2 regions of the Bacillus sp. ABA4_010 genome follow, and region 1 is predicted to be linked to the other one. Evidence: a T-box and tRNA genes for the amino acid it is inferred to sense, from the RefSeq annotation. Region 1 holds a T-box; the other holds one or more tRNA genes.
What was found. A T-box is a leader RNA that pairs with one kind of tRNA and senses whether it is charged. The one in region 1 lies ahead of thrS (threonine--tRNA ligase), so its partner is inferred to be a tRNA-Thr.
Positions count from the first base shown of each region.

Region 1 (7,604 bases):
CATTACAGAAAGCTTAAAAGGTGTGACGGAATCGCTGACGAATCAAGTTTCTTCATTGGAAAAGGACGCTGATACGAAGCGCGCCGAATTTGTATAAAAGTAGGTAAATGTAACAGCCGGAAGGACACCGCGAGTCCTTTCGGCTGTTTTATTGTAGCACCTAGTTTGACGGGGAGGAATGGAGATGAGATAATAGGCGCAATCCGACGACAGTGTCGGTGTAATGGTATCATTCACCTTAATAACGCATAGGCGGTGGTATGGATGAAGGTTACATTTTTAACGCTCGGAAGCAGAGGCGATGTACAGCCATATGTAGCATTAGCAAAAGAGCTTATAAAAAAAGGGCATGAAGCGTGTATTTGCACAGGGGCTACTTATCAACCATTTATTGAAAAAAACGGAATTGCTTTTTATGAAGCATCGGCTGATTTAATGGCGATGATGGAAAGTGAAGAAGGAAGAAAAGTATTTAACGGTGGCAACTACAATTGGTGGAAGATGTTTCAGTTTGCGAACAAGGTCATTACCCCGGCTTACCGAAAGAGCATGGATGATTTTTTAGCGGCTTCAAGGGGAGCGGATTTAATTATTTATCATCCGAAAGCATTAAGTGCGGTCGATATCGCTTTTTACTTGGATATTCCATGCATCTGTATGCCGCCTGTTCCCATTATGTACCCGATTACGGAATTTCCTAATTTTCAGCTGTCACCGGATAAAAGCTTCGGACCGTTACTGAATAAATGGTCATATAAAGTAATTGAGTTTAGTGAACGACCGTATATGAAGCATATTAACGATTTTCGTGAAAAGTCGCTAAACTTGCCGAAACGAAAGACCGGCAGTATGTTATGGGAAATGGCTGGAAAACCGATTCCTATTATATATCCGATTAGTCCGCATTTATTTAAAGACGTGAACAGCTGGAAGGATCGTGTCTATTTATCTGGCTTTTTCTTTTTAGATCTTGGAGACGAAGCGCTGGATGAACAGCTAGAAGCATTTCTTTCGGCTGGTGAAAAGCCGATGGTCGTGTCGTTTAGCTCAATGCCGCTTGAAAACCCCGCTGCATTCAAGCAAAAGTTTGTGCAAGCAGTGAAGGAAACCGGCAATCGTGCGGTGGTGTTAACAGGAACGAGCGGGATGACGTTTGAAGACGAAGACGATCTAATCGCAGTGGAAAAGGCGCCGCATCGTCTCATCTTCAAACGGGCGAAAGGAATTATTCATCACGGCGGAGTCGGGACAATGTCCGAAGCACTGTTAAGCGGGGTGCCACAGCTTGTAATGCCGTTTACGGTTGACCAGCCATTTTGGGCGGCTAGACTTTATGCAAAAGGCTATACGATTCGGCCATTAAGAGAGAAAACATTGAAGACAGTTGATTTAATAGAGGCACTTCGAGAAATGGAGAACGAAACAGTCATCGCGAAGGCGAACGAAATGAAAGGAATCATTGAGTCAGAAAATGGACTTGCTCAAGCGGTTAACTATATTGAAGCATATATGGAAAAAAGGGAGGAAATGTAATGCCGACTGCCACATTTTTTAATTTGCCAAAAGAAAAACAAAGTCAGGTAATGGATGCCGCCATTCATGAATTTGCCGAAAATACTTTTGAAGAAGTGAAAATTTCGACGATTATTAAAAAAGCGAAAGTGCCAAGAAGCAGCTTTTATGATTACTTTGAAGATAAAGAGGATATGTACAAGCACATTTTATCCCTCGTTCAAGCTGAGAAAACGAAGTATATGGCGCCTGTCATGGAGCGAGCTTGGGCGAGCTTTTTTGAACAGTTCAAAGAGCTGATGAAAGCGGGAGCCGCGTTTGCGGCGAATCATCCGGAATATGAGAAGCTCGCCAACAAAATGGTTGAAAACAAAAAACGAATGACCGAGCTTCTCGGAGATGCCGCGCAAGACGTAACAAGTATATATGAGACGATGATTAAAAAGGGCATGGAGGCAGGAGAAATTCGCCCGGAACTGGACGTCAAATTCCTTGCGCGCTCGATCTACCTTTTATCCTCCAACTTAGCGGTTGAAGGCTTCAAGGAAGAAAATGGCCCAATGGCTGTTTATATTGAAAAGCTAGCAGAGCAAATGATTGATTTTTTGAAGTATGGGATGGGAAACGGCCAATAGTTATTTGAATCAATTTCATATTTTAAAGCCTTTGTCGCCCAAGGCTTTTAAGAACTTAAAAAAGGAGTACCTCCCTAAATTCTTGTATACTGTTTAGTAACCACACTAAAACAACACAAGAATGGAAGGTGACTCCCTATGTCTATTATACGACAAGGAAGCCTGTTTGGCATGCAGGATTTATATGAATTAGAACCAACAAAACGATTTGAAGCCATTTTTTCGACACTGAATATAGAGCCATTATTATTTGCCGTGTCTAAAAAGACGGTGTACGGCGCTCCTACTGAATTAAATTATCCAGCGATGATCTACGCCCTCGTTGCTCGTATTGTGGAACGAATTCCCACCATCAAAGATCTCGTCAAACGGTTACGAAACGATTTTATGTTCCACCTTGAATGTGGGTTTCTTTTTTCTGATCGTATCCCTTCTGAGGCTTCTTTTTCTCGGTTCACTCAAAAGTTAAGCGAATCGAAGGCACTAGAAACGGTTCAAGAAACCGTTCTTCTTCAGGCCATTCAAGAAGGGTTTATTGACGATGATGTGGTCTCGTTTGATGCGACACATTTCGAGTCTCGAGACCGGGCTACGCCACAAGAAAAGAAGCCAAAGACCGAACCAAAAAAGCGTGGCCGTAAACCGAAGGCTGAACAAGAAGCCTATCAACAAGAAAAACAAGAGCGAGATGATCAAAAAACTATTTACGAGAAAACGATAGAAGATCAACTATATGTCAGTCTTGAAACCCTACGGACAGATGTACCTTTACACCCAAACTGGGGGATCAAGAAAAATAGTGAAGGAAAGAACGCCTTTTGGTTTGGATTCAAAGCCCATTTGGCGGTTGGATCCAAGAGCCAATATATTCTTCAATCTCTCATGTCATCGGCCAGTTTGAATGATGGAAAAGCCGCGATTCCTCTGTTAAAGGGTCTTCAAAAACGGCTTTCTTCGTTGACCGTTCAGTACGGAGTATTCGATGCAGGCTATGATTACGAAGCGATTTATACGCAGCTTCATCGTATGAAAGCCAAAGCCATTATTGCTTATAATAAGCGAAACGAAGGAGAACCCCTTGGTTTTGATGAACATTTCGCGCCCACTTGCGTACGAGAACACTCGTATCGCTATGATAGTTTTGATGAGAAGTATCAGACTCTGAAATATACGCAGCCAAACGAATGTAAAACCTGTCCGTTAGCTCACGATTCCCTTTGTCAAAAGGTCTATAAAATCAAGATGGAGACAGATATTCGGAAATATAGCGCCCCAGGCCGTGGGTCAGAAGCTTGGAAGAAGCTTTACCATCAGAGGAGTGCCGTTGAACGAGTGAACGCCTATTTAAAAGAATTCTTTCAATTGAAAAACGTCCGATATCGATCTGGAAAACGAGCAAAAGTTCATTTCGATCTGGTAACGCTTGTTTATAATGCCTCGAAATTGGCCGTAGATCGAATCAATCGACAAATGAAAGAAATGAGTCAAGCCGCTTAGCATTAAAAAAAGAAACGACTAAAATTCTGTCCTTCCAACTAAGGAAAAGAAACTATTATGAAATTGATTCATTTAAAAATATTTACATTTTTAGTAATTTGTTGTAGGATGTAAAAAACAAAGCTCACCATAAAAAGCACGGATAAGGACATGAATGATTTTTACGGTTTTCAGAGAGGGAAGGGTAGGTGCGAACTTCCTAACTTAGGAGAATCATTTACCACCTTTGAGCTGTATTGGGGAACTAAAGTATCCAATACCGTTGATGCGACGTTACAGCACCAAAGCCATAAGTGTGATGGAGGACTTATGGGAAATTGGGTGGAACCACGGGTTAAACGCGCTCGTCCCTTGCATGAGGGATGAGTGCGTTTTTGTTTTGGTTAATTGAATATGCATATGCGATGAACAGGACATGAATGATTTTTACGGTTTTCAGAGAGGGAAGGATAGGTGCGAACTTCCTAACTTAGGAGAATCATTTACCACCTTTGAGCTGTATTGGGGAACTAAAGTATCCAATACCGTTGATGCGACGTTACAGCACCAAAGCCATAAGTGTGATGGAGGACTTATGGGAAATTGGGTGGAACCACGGGTTAAACGCGCTCGTCCCTCGTAGTGAGGGATGAGTGTGTTTTTTTATTTATCACGAAAAAGGAGTGTTGAGAATGAGTGGAAACATGATAAACATTCAATTGCCAGATGGACATGTGAAAGAGTTTTTGAAAGGCACGACGGTCGAAGAGGTGGCAAGGTCTATCGGTTCAAGTTTACGGAAACAGGCAGTAGCGGGGAAAATAAATGACCAGCTCGTTGATGTAAGTTGGAGACTGGAGCATGATGTCCAGCTTTCCATTGTGACGCTCGATTCGGAGGAAGGATTGCATATATTGAGGCATTCAGCTGCACACGTATTGGCGCAAGCTGTCAAAAGACTTTATCGCCATGTAAAATTAGGAATCGGTCCGGTCATTGAAAACGGGTTCTATTACGATTTGAAACTGGAACATAGCTTAACTTCAGGTGATTTGCGAGCGATTGAAAAAGAGATGGAACACATTATCAATGAGAATTTGGAAATTAAACGAAGAGAAGTTTCGTATGAAGAAGCAGTAAAACTGTTTGAAGAAAAAGGCGAGTCGTTCAAGCTGGAAATTTTAAAGGAGCTTCCGAAGGATGAAGTGATTACTCTTTATGAGCAAGGCGAATTTATCGATCTTTGCCGCGGACCGCATCTTCCGGCTACTGGCTTTATTAAAGCGTTCAAATTAACTCGTGTATCAGGTGCTTATTGGCGCGGAGATAGTGAAAAAGAAGTTCTTCAGCGAGTGTATGGGACGGCTTTTAAAAAGAACAAAGATTTAAAAGAATACTTCAACTTATTGGAAGAAGCGGCGAAGCGAGACCATCGCAAGTTAGGCAAACAACTGGAGCTGTTTATGTTTTCAGAGGAAGCACCGGGTATGCCCTTTTATTTGCCAAAAGGACAAATTGTGAGAAATGAGTTAGAACAATTTTCGCGTGAACTTCAAAACAGCGCCGAATACGACGAAGTCCGTACGCCGTTTATGATGAATCAACGACTATGGGAACAGTCGGGTCATTGGGATCATTACCATGAAAATATGTATTTTTCTGAAGTTGATGATACGAAATTTGCAATGAAACCGATGAACTGCCCTGGACATATGCTCATTTTCAAAAATCACTTATATTCTTATCGCGATTTACCTATTCGGATGGCAGAGTTCGGTCAAGTACATCGCCATGAATATAGCGGTGCATTAAATGGCATGCTTCGCGTTCGTACATTTTGTCAGGATGATGCTCATATTTTTGTGCGAGAAGACCAAATCGAAAGTGAAATAAAAGCGGTGTTCCATCTTATCGACAAAGTGTACCGTACATTTGGTTTTGAGTACTCCGTAGAGCTTTCCACTAGGCCTGAGAATTCGTTAGGGGATGACCATCTTTGGAATGCTTCGGAGCGAGCGTTACAAAATGTGCTTGAACAGTTAGAGATTCATTACTGCTTAAACGAAGGGGACGGAGCGTTTTACGGACCGAAAATTGATTTTCACATTAAGGATGCATTAAAGCGGAGTCATCAATGTGCAACAATTCAGCTAGATTTTCAAATGCCGGAAAAATTCGACCTTACTTATATTAATGAACAAAATGAAAAGGTTCGCCCTGTCGTTATTCATCGTGCTGTTTTCGGATCAATTGACCGTTTTTTGGGGATTTTAATTGAACATTTTGCTGGTGTTTTTCCAGTGTGGCTTGCCCCGACACAAGTTCAAATTATTCCTGTTTCGCATGTTCATCTCGACTACTGTTTAAACATCCAGTCGGAGTTGAAGGGGTTAGGGGTGAGAGTGAAAGTGGACAACAGCAATGAAAAGCTCGGATACAAAATAAGAGAAGCACAAATACAAAAGATTCCGTACACACTCGTATTAGGAGACAGTGAAGCGAAGGAAGGCGCTGTCAATGTGCGAAAATATGGAAGTCAGCAGTCCGAGTATGTTTCGTTTGAGACATTTCAAAAGGATATCATCCAGCAAATAAAAGACCGTAGTCAGTAGGGATAATCAATAGGTTAGAACAATGAAATGGAAGGATTCTTTAATAGTGGTGATTCTATTTTTTAAATTAGCAAATGATACGATTGCCCTTTTTTAAAAAGAAGACTTTTGCCTCAAACATGCTGATTATAACGTGCATATAATGCTACTATCTCTCTCTCTTTCTACATTGAATGATGAAGGTAAGAGAGATAGTAGTATTCTACCGAGCCTTGGCTGAGGATTCCATACATAAGACACCTACTTGCCTGTTTCTTCATCATTTTTACAGGGCAGGTTCACTATGTGCCAACCGAAGAAAGGGGGAGCTGTAATGAATAGGAAATTGGCCAATTTTCACCGTCTACAAAGCCAATCTTTAAGGGAAGCACGGTTTTGTTTTCCACCAACTGCACCAAGTAGCTGCCCAGACATTTATCCACGAAAAGAAAAACCGATGACACCGAATATTTTAAAGGCGAACACCTTGCAGTATGTCGCGCTGTCTGATGGCATAAAAAGAATATATACAAATCAAGACGGTGTAAGCGGATATGGAAATACGAATATTCTTGATCCTGCTTCTGTATCATATGTCAATCTTTTCGTTAATGGGATGCTGCAGCCTCCTACTCTTTATAAAGTACAGGAAGGTATCCTTGTTCTAACGTCACAAGACATTCCGAAGAAGGAGGTACCTATTATTCTTCAATTTATCATAATTTATGGATCATAGCTGCAATAGGAGTGAACATCAGGACGTCAAAATCAAAAAGCAGGAAAAACCAGAACATCTTACGGGTTTTCCTGCTTTTTGATTTTCTTTATGTTGTGACGGTTGTAAGGGAAGTTGGGGTATAGTTGACGACTTCTAATACAACGGGTGAGTTTTGTAAAATCGGGTCTCCCCCTGCAGGGACGGAAAAGGCAAGGGACCCAACGGCAGTTGCCCCAGGTGTATACGTTGAGTTTCCTTCCATTTGCAACACTCCGTTAATATACACATTAAAATAACTGTTATCTGTAGCAAGGGGCGGAAGGGCAGTCGCGGCTGTACCATCATCCAAGAAAAAGTCGGCTGCGTCTATATTGAGGGTAGTTCCAGCAACAGTTTCAGCTGTTGTGACATAGAAAAACTTTGCAGGTGTCGGATCGACATTGGTTGTCGTAGTGGCTGTGACGAGAAGTTTCATAAGCTGTAAGGCCAAAGTTCTCACCTCCTTTCAAAAAAATAAATACATCGTACTATCAATCTATGTTTTTAAAGAAAGATTTGCCATGGACAAACTCATCAATTCATATAAAAAATCATGGTTTGTCCCATACTATATAGACCGATTTAGAACCTTTGGTGAACGCTTTCCATTAAATAAAGCTGTGTTGAATCATT
Region 1 covers NZ_JBSWUN010000003.1:1,505,972-1,513,575, forward strand. The annotation lists gene ACXAEO_RS08570 (methyl-accepting chemotaxis protein) at 1-97, shown strand, start outside; gene ACXAEO_RS08575 (glycosyltransferase) at 265-1,533, shown strand; gene ACXAEO_RS08580 (TetR/AcrR family transcriptional regulator) at 1,533-2,147, shown strand; gene ACXAEO_RS08585 (transposase) at 2,286-3,644, shown strand; T-box leader at 3,775-3,999, shown strand; T-box leader at 4,040-4,264, shown strand; gene thrS (threonine--tRNA ligase) at 4,328-6,235, shown strand; gene ACXAEO_RS08595 (DUF4183 domain-containing protein) at 6,549-6,950, shown strand; gene ACXAEO_RS08600 (DUF4183 domain-containing protein) at 7,039-7,422, opposite strand.

Region 2 (7,604 bases), on a different contig from region 1:
AACTAGATAACAGTAATAGCTGAGGAAAGTGAAAGCTTTTCTAATGTAAGAAACATGTAGCCGTAAGGCGAATGGTTAAGTTAGAAAGGGCGCACGGTGAATGCCTTGGCACTAGGAGCCGATGAAGGACGGGACTAACACCGATATGCTTCGGGGAGCTGTAAGTGAGCTTTGATCCGGAGATTTCCGAATGGGGAAACCCACTGTTCGTAATGGAACAGTATCTTTACCTGAATACATAGGGTATGGAAGGCAGACCCGGGGAACTGAAACATCTAAGTACCCGGAGGAAGAGAAAGCAATTGCGATTTCCTGAGTAGCGGCGAGCGAAACGGAATTAGCCCAAACCAAGAGGCTTGCCTCTTGGGGTTGTAGGACACTCTATACGGAGTTACAAAGGAACGAAGTAGATGAAGAGGCCTGGAAAGGCCCGTCGAAGAAGGTAACAACCCTGTAGTTGAAACTTCGTTCCCTCTTGAGTGGATCCTGAGTACGGCGGGACACGAGAAATCCCGTCGGAAGCTGGGAGGACCATCTCCCAAGGCTAAATACTCCCTAGTGACCGATAGTGAACCAGTACCGTGAGGGAAAGGTGAAAAGCACCCCGGAAGGGGAGTGAAAGAGATCCTGAAACCGTGTGCCTACAAGTAGTCAGAGCCCGTTAACGGGTGATGGCGTGCCTTTTGTAGAATGAACCGGCGAGTTACGATCCCATGCAAGGTTAAGTTGAAGAGACGGAGCCGCAGCGAAAGCGAGTCTGAATAGGGCGAATGAGTATGTGGTCGTAGACCCGAAACCAGGTGATCTACCCATGTCCAGGGTGAAGTTCAGGTAACACTGAATGGAGGCCCGAACCCACGCACGTTGAAAAGTGCGGGGATGAGGTGTGGGTAGCGGAGAAATTCCAATCGAACCTGGAGATAGCTGGTTCTCTCCGAAATAGCTTTAGGGCTAGCCTCAAGATAAGAGTCTCGGAGGTAGAGCACTGATTGGACTAGGGGCCCCCAACGGGTTACCGAATTCAGTCAAACTCCGAATGCCGAAGACTTATTCTTGGGAGTCAGACTGCGAGTGATAAGATCCGTAGTCAAGAGGGAAACAGCCCAGACCACCAGCTAAGGTCCCAAAGTATACGTTAAGTGGAAAAGGATGTGGAGTTGCTTAGACAACCAGGATGTTGGCTTAGAAGCAGCCACCATTTAAAGAGTGCGTAATAGCTCACTGGTCGAGTGACTCTGCGCCGAAAATGTACCGGGGCTAAACGTATCACCGAAGCTGTGGATGGACATCTACGATGTCCGTGGTAGGAGAGCGTTCTAAGGGCGGTGAAGTCAGACCGGAAGGACTGGTGGAGCGCTTAGAAGTGAGAATGCCGGTATGAGTAGCGAAAGATGGGTGAGAATCCCATCCACCGTATGCCTAAGGTTTCCTGAGGAAGGCTCGTCCGCTCAGGGTTAGTCGGGACCTAAGCCGAGGCCGAAAGGCGTAGGCGATGGATAACAGGTTGATATTCCTGTACTACCTCCCCACCGTTTGAGCAATGGGGGGACGCAGAAGGATAGGGTAAGCGCGCTGTTGGATATGCGCGTCCAAGCAGTAAGGCTGAGAAGTAGGCAAATCCGCTTCTCGTAAGGTTGAGCTGTGATGGCGAGGGAAATAAAGTACCGAAGTTCCTGATTTCACGCTGCCAAGAAAAGCCTCTAGCGAGGTGGGAGGTACCCGTACCGCAAACCGACACAGGTAGGCGAGGAGAGAATCCTAAGGTGTTCGAGAGAACTCTCGTTAAGGAACTCGGCAAAATGACCCCGTAACTTCGGGAGAAGGGGTGCTCTGATAGGGTGCAAGCCCGAGAGAGCCGCAGTGAATAGGCCCAGGCGACTGTTTAGCAAAAACACAGGTCTCTGCGAAGCCGTAAGGCGAAGTATAGGGGCTGACACCTGCCCGGTGCTGGAAGGTTAAGGGGAGAGGTTAGCGCAAGCGAAGCTTTGAACCGAAGCCCCAGTAAACGGCGGCCGTAACTATAACGGTCCTAAGGTAGCGAAATTCCTTGTCGGGTAAGTTCCGACCCGCACGAAAGGTGTAACGATCTGGGCACTGTCTCAACGAGAGACTCGGTGAAATTATAGTACCTGTGAAGATGCAGGTTACCCGCGACAGGACGGAAAGACCCCGTGGAGCTTTACTGTAGCCTGATATTGCATTTTGGTACAGCTTGTACAGGATAGGTAGGAGCCTTGGAAGCCGGAGCGCCAGCTTCGGTGGAGGCATCGGTGGGATACTACCCTGGCTGTATTGAAATTCTAACCCGCACCCCTCATCGGGGTGGGAGACAGTGTCAGGTGGGCAGTTTGACTGGGGCGGTCGCCTCCTAAAATGTAACGGAGGCGCCCAAAGGTTCCCTCAGAATGGTTGGAAATCATTCGTAGAGTGTAAAGGCACAAGGGAGCTTGACTGCGAGACCTACAAGTCGAGCAGGGACGAAAGTCGGGCTTAGTGATCCGGTGGTTCCGCATGGAAGGGCCATCGCTCAACGGATAAAAGCTACCCCGGGGATAACAGGCTTATCTCCCCCAAGAGTCCACATCGACGGGGAGGTTTGGCACCTCGATGTCGGCTCATCGCATCCTGGGGCTGTAGTCGGTCCCAAGGGTTGGGCTGTTCGCCCATTAAAGCGGTACGCGAGCTGGGTTCAGAACGTCGTGAGACAGTTCGGTCCCTATCCGTCGCGGGCGCAGGAAATTTGAGAGGAGCTGTCCTTAGTACGAGAGGACCGGGATGGACGCACCGCTGGTGTACCAGTTGTCTTGCCAAAGGCATCGCTGGGTAGCTATGTGCGGACGGGATAAGTGCTGAAAGCATCTAAGCATGAAGCCCCCCTCAAGATGAGATTTCCCATAGCGTCAAGCTAGTAAGATCCCTGAAAGATGATCAGGTTGATAGGTCAGAGGTGGAAGCACGGCGACGTGTGGAGCTGACTGATACTAATCGATCGAGGACTTAACCAAATTTTAAAGCACAACGTGCTTTTCTCAGCTGCAGTTATCTAGTTTTGAAGGAATAACCTTCATATTGTCTGGTGATGATGGCGAAGAGGTCACACCCGTTCCCATGCCGAACACGGAAGTTAAGCTCTTCAGCGCCGATGGTAGTTGGGGGTCTCCCCCTGTGAGAGTAGGACATTGCCAGACAGTATTTATAAAATAAATTATTTATAAAATAAATATTGATAAAATATCGGAGGATTAGCTCAGCTGGGAGAGCACCTGCCTTACAAGCAGGGGGTCGGCGGTTCGATCCCGTCATCCTCCACCATTCTTAGCCGGTGTAGCTCAATTGGTAGAGCAACTGACTTGTAATCAGTAGGTTGGGGGTTCAAGTCCTCTCGCCGGCACCATTTATCCGAGCCATTAGCTCAGTCGGTAGAGCATCTGACTTTTAATCAGAGGGTCGAAGGTTCGAGTCCTTCATGGCTCACCATTTCAATATGCGGGTGTGGCGGAATTGGCAGACGCACCAGACTTAGGATCTGGCGCCGCAAGGCGTGGGGGTTCAAGTCCCTCCACCCGCACTTTCTACGCGGAAGTAGTTCAGTGGTAGAACACCACCTTGCCAAGGTGGGGGTCGCGGGTTCGAATCCCGTCTTCCGCTCCATACAATATTATAGTGCCGGGGTGGCGGAACTGGCAGACGCACAGGACTTAAAATCCTGCGGTAGGTGACTACCGTACCGGTTCGATTCCGGTCCTCGGCACCACTATAACAATACATGATAAATATGCGCCCGTAGCTCAATTGGATAGAGCGTCTGACTACGGATCAGAAGGTTATGGGTTCGACTCCTGTCGGGCGCGCCATATTATAATAAAGATAACGGGGAGTAGCTCAGCTTGGTAGAGCACTTGGTTTGGGACCAAGGGGTCGCAGGTTCGAATCCTGTCTTCCCGACCATGTAATCTTTAAAAATGGGGCCTTAGCTCAGCTGGGAGAGCGCCTGCCTTGCACGCAGGAGGTCAGCGGTTCGATCCCGCTAGGCTCCACCATATAATGAACTTTGAAAACTGAACAAAACAACAAAACGTCAACGTTTAATTTTTATTTTATGAGCAAGTCAAACATTTCTTCGGAGAGTTTGATCCTGGCTCAGGACGAACGCTGGCGGCGTGCCTAATACATGCAAGTCGAGCGGACAGATGGGAGCTTGCTCCCTGAAGTCAGCGGCGGACGGGTGAGTAACACGTGGGCAACCTGCCTGTAAGACTGGGATAACTTCGGGAAACCGGAGCTAATACCGGATAACACCGAGGACCACATGGTCCTTGGTTGAAAGATGGTTTCGGCTATCACTTACAGATGGGCCCGCGGCGCATTAGCTAGTTGGTGAGGTAACGGCTCACCAAGGCGACGATGCGTAGCCGACCTGAGAGGGTGATCGGCCACACTGGGACTGAGACACGGCCCAGACTCCTACGGGAGGCAGCAGTAGGGAATCTTCCGCAATGGACGAAAGTCTGACGGAGCAACGCCGCGTGAGCGATGAAGGCCTTCGGGTCGTAAAGCTCTGTTGTTAGGGAAGAACAAGTACCAGAGTAACTGCTGGTACCTTGACGGTACCTAACCAGAAAGCCACGGCTAACTACGTGCCAGCAGCCGCGGTAATACGTAGGTGGCAAGCGTTGTCCGGAATTATTGGGCGTAAAGCGCGCGCAGGCGGTTCCTTAAGTCTGATGTGAAAGCCCACGGCTCAACCGTGGAGGGTCATTGGAAACTGGGGAACTTGAGTGCAGAAGAGGAAAGCGGAATTCCACGTGTAGCGGTGAAATGCGTAGAGATGTGGAGGAACACCAGTGGCGAAGGCGGCTTTCTGGTCTGTAACTGACGCTGAGGCGCGAAAGCGTGGGGAGCAAACAGGATTAGATACCCTGGTAGTCCACGCCGTAAACGATGAGTGCTAAGTGTTAGGGGGTTTCCGCCCCTTAGTGCTGCAGCTAACGCATTAAGCACTCCGCCTGGGGAGTACGGCCGCAAGGCTGAAACTCAAAGGAATTGACGGGGGCCCGCACAAGCGGTGGAGCATGTGGTTTAATTCGAAGCAACGCGAAGAACCTTACCAGGTCTTGACATCCTCTGACAACTCTAGAGATAGAGCGTTCCCCTTCGGGGGACAGAGTGACAGGTGGTGCATGGTTGTCGTCAGCTCGTGTCGTGAGATGTTGGGTTAAGTCCCGCAACGAGCGCAACCCTTGATCTTAGTTGCCAGCATTCAGTTGGGCACTCTAAGGTGACTGCCGGTGACAAACCGGAGGAAGGTGGGGATGACGTCAAATCATCATGCCCCTTATGACCTGGGCTACACACGTGCTACAATGGACGGTACAAAGAGTCGCGAGACCGCGAGGTGGAGCTAATCTCATAAAACCGTTCTCAGTTCGGATTGCAGGCTGCAACTCGCCTGCATGAAGCCGGAATCGCTAGTAATCGCGGATCAGCATGCCGCGGTGAATACGTTCCCGGGCCTTGTACACACCGCCCGTCACACCACGAGAGTTTGCAACACCCGAAGTCGGTGAGGTAACCGTAAGGAGCCAGCCGCCTAAGGTGGGGTAGATGATTGGGGTGAAGTCGTAACAAGGTAGCCGTATCGGAAGGTGCGGCTGGATCACCTCCTTTCTAAGGATTACTAAGAAAAGCGAAGGCGTATGCCGTAGCTAGACAGTAAGAATCGTTGACGAAAACGTTTTGTTCAGTTTTGAAGGTTCATCCTTCAATATCAAATGCACCAAGTGGTGCATGGTTGTTCTTTGAAAACTAGATAACAGTAATAGCTGAGGAAAGTGAAAGCTTTTCTAATGTAAGAAACATGTAGCCGTAAGGCGAATGGTTAAGTTAGAAAGGGCGCACGGTGGATGCCTTGGCACTAGGAGCCGATGAAGGACGGGACTAACACCGATATGCTTCGGGGAGCTGTAAGTGAGCTTTGATCCGGAGATTTCCGAATGGGGAAACCCACTGTTCGTAATGGAACAGTATCTTTACCTGAATACATAGGGTATGGAAGGCAGACCCGGGGAACTGAAACATCTAAGTACCCGGAGGAAGAGAAAGCAATTGCGATTTCCTGAGTAGCGGCGAGCGAAACGGAATTAGCCCAAACCAAGAGGCTTGCCTCTTGGGGTTGTAGGACACTCTATACGGAGTTACAAAGGAACGAAGTAGATGAAGAGGCCTGGAAAGGCCCGTCGAAGAAGGTAACAACCCTGTAGTTGAAACTTCGTTCCCTCTTGAGTGGATCCTGAGTACGGCGGGACACGAGAAATCCCGTCGGAAGCTGGGAGGACCATCTCCCAAGGCTAAATACTCCCTAGTGACCGATAGTGAACCAGTACCGTGAGGGAAAGGTGAAAAGCACCCCGGAAGGGGAGTGAAAGAGATCCTGAAACCGTGTGCCTACAAGTAGTCAGAGCCCGTTAACGGGTGATGGCGTGCCTTTTGTAGAATGAACCGGCGAGTTACGATCCCATGCAAGGTTAAGTTGAAGAGACGGAGCCGCAGCGAAAGCGAGTCTGAATAGGGCGAATGAGTATGTGGTCGTAGACCCGAAACCAGGTGATCTACCCATGTCCAGGGTGAAGTTCAGGTAACACTGAATGGAGGCCCGAACCCACGCACGTTGAAAAGTGCGGGGATGAGGTGTGGGTAGCGGAGAAATTCCAATCGAACCTGGAGATAGCTGGTTCTCTCCGAAATAGCTTTAGGGCTAGCCTCAAGATAAGAGTCTCGGAGGTAGAGCACTGATTGGACTAGGGGCCCCCAACGGGTTACCGAATTCAGTCAAACTCCGAATGCCGAAGACTTATTCTTGGGAGTCAGACTGCGAGTGATAAGATCCGTAGTCAAGAGGGAAACAGCCCAGACCACCAGCTAAGGTCCCAAAGTATACGTTAAGTGGAAAAGGATGTGGAGTTGCTTAGACAACCAGGATGTTGGCTTAGAAGCAGCCACCATTTAAAGAGTGCGTAATAGCTCACTGGTCGAGTGACTCTGCGCCGAAAATGTACCGGGGCTAAACGTATCACCGAAGCTGTGGATGGACATCTACGATGTCCGTGGTAGGAGAGCGTTCTAAGGGCGGTGAAGTCAGACCGGAAGGACTGGTGGAGCGCTTAGAAGTGAGAATGCCGGTATGAGTAGCGAAAGATGGGTGAGAATCCCATCCACCGTATGCCTAAGGTTTCCTGAGGAAGGCTCGTCCGCTCAGGGTTAGTCGGGACCTAAGCCGAGGCCGAAAGGCGTAGGCGATGGATAACAGGTTGATATTCCTGTACTACCTCCCCACCGTTTGAGCAATGGGGGGACGCAGAAGGATAGGGTAAGCGCGCTGTTGGATATGCGCGTCCAAGCAGTAAGGCTGAGAAGTAGGCAAATCCGCTTCTCGTAAGGTTGAGCTGTGATGGCGAGGGAAATAAAGTACCGAAGTTCCTGATTTCACGCTGCCAAGAAAAGCCTCTAGCGAGGTGGGAGGTACCCGTACCGCAAACCGACACAGGTAGGCGAGGAGAGAATCCTAAGGTGTTCGAGAGAACTCTCGTTAAGGAACTCGGCAAAAT
Region 2 covers NZ_JBSWUN010000002.1:55,218-62,821, reverse strand. The annotation lists rRNA gene ACXAEO_RS01100 (23S ribosomal RNA) at 74-3,005, shown strand; rRNA gene rrf (5S ribosomal RNA) at 3,073-3,188, shown strand; tRNA gene ACXAEO_RS01090 (tRNA-Val) at 3,237-3,312, shown strand; tRNA gene ACXAEO_RS01085 (tRNA-Thr) at 3,319-3,394, shown strand; tRNA gene ACXAEO_RS01080 (tRNA-Lys) at 3,402-3,477, shown strand; tRNA gene ACXAEO_RS01075 (tRNA-Leu) at 3,487-3,568, shown strand; tRNA gene ACXAEO_RS01070 (tRNA-Gly) at 3,577-3,651, shown strand; tRNA gene ACXAEO_RS01065 (tRNA-Leu) at 3,666-3,754, shown strand; tRNA gene ACXAEO_RS01060 (tRNA-Arg) at 3,778-3,854, shown strand; tRNA gene ACXAEO_RS01055 (tRNA-Pro) at 3,872-3,948, shown strand; tRNA gene ACXAEO_RS01050 (tRNA-Ala) at 3,965-4,040, shown strand; rRNA gene ACXAEO_RS01045 (16S ribosomal RNA) at 4,118-5,667, shown strand; rRNA gene ACXAEO_RS01040 (23S ribosomal RNA) at 5,877-7,604, shown strand, end outside.
Region 2: it has a tRNA-Thr gene. The T-box ahead of thrS (threonine--tRNA ligase) is inferred to sense a tRNA for this amino acid. The anticodon was not compared.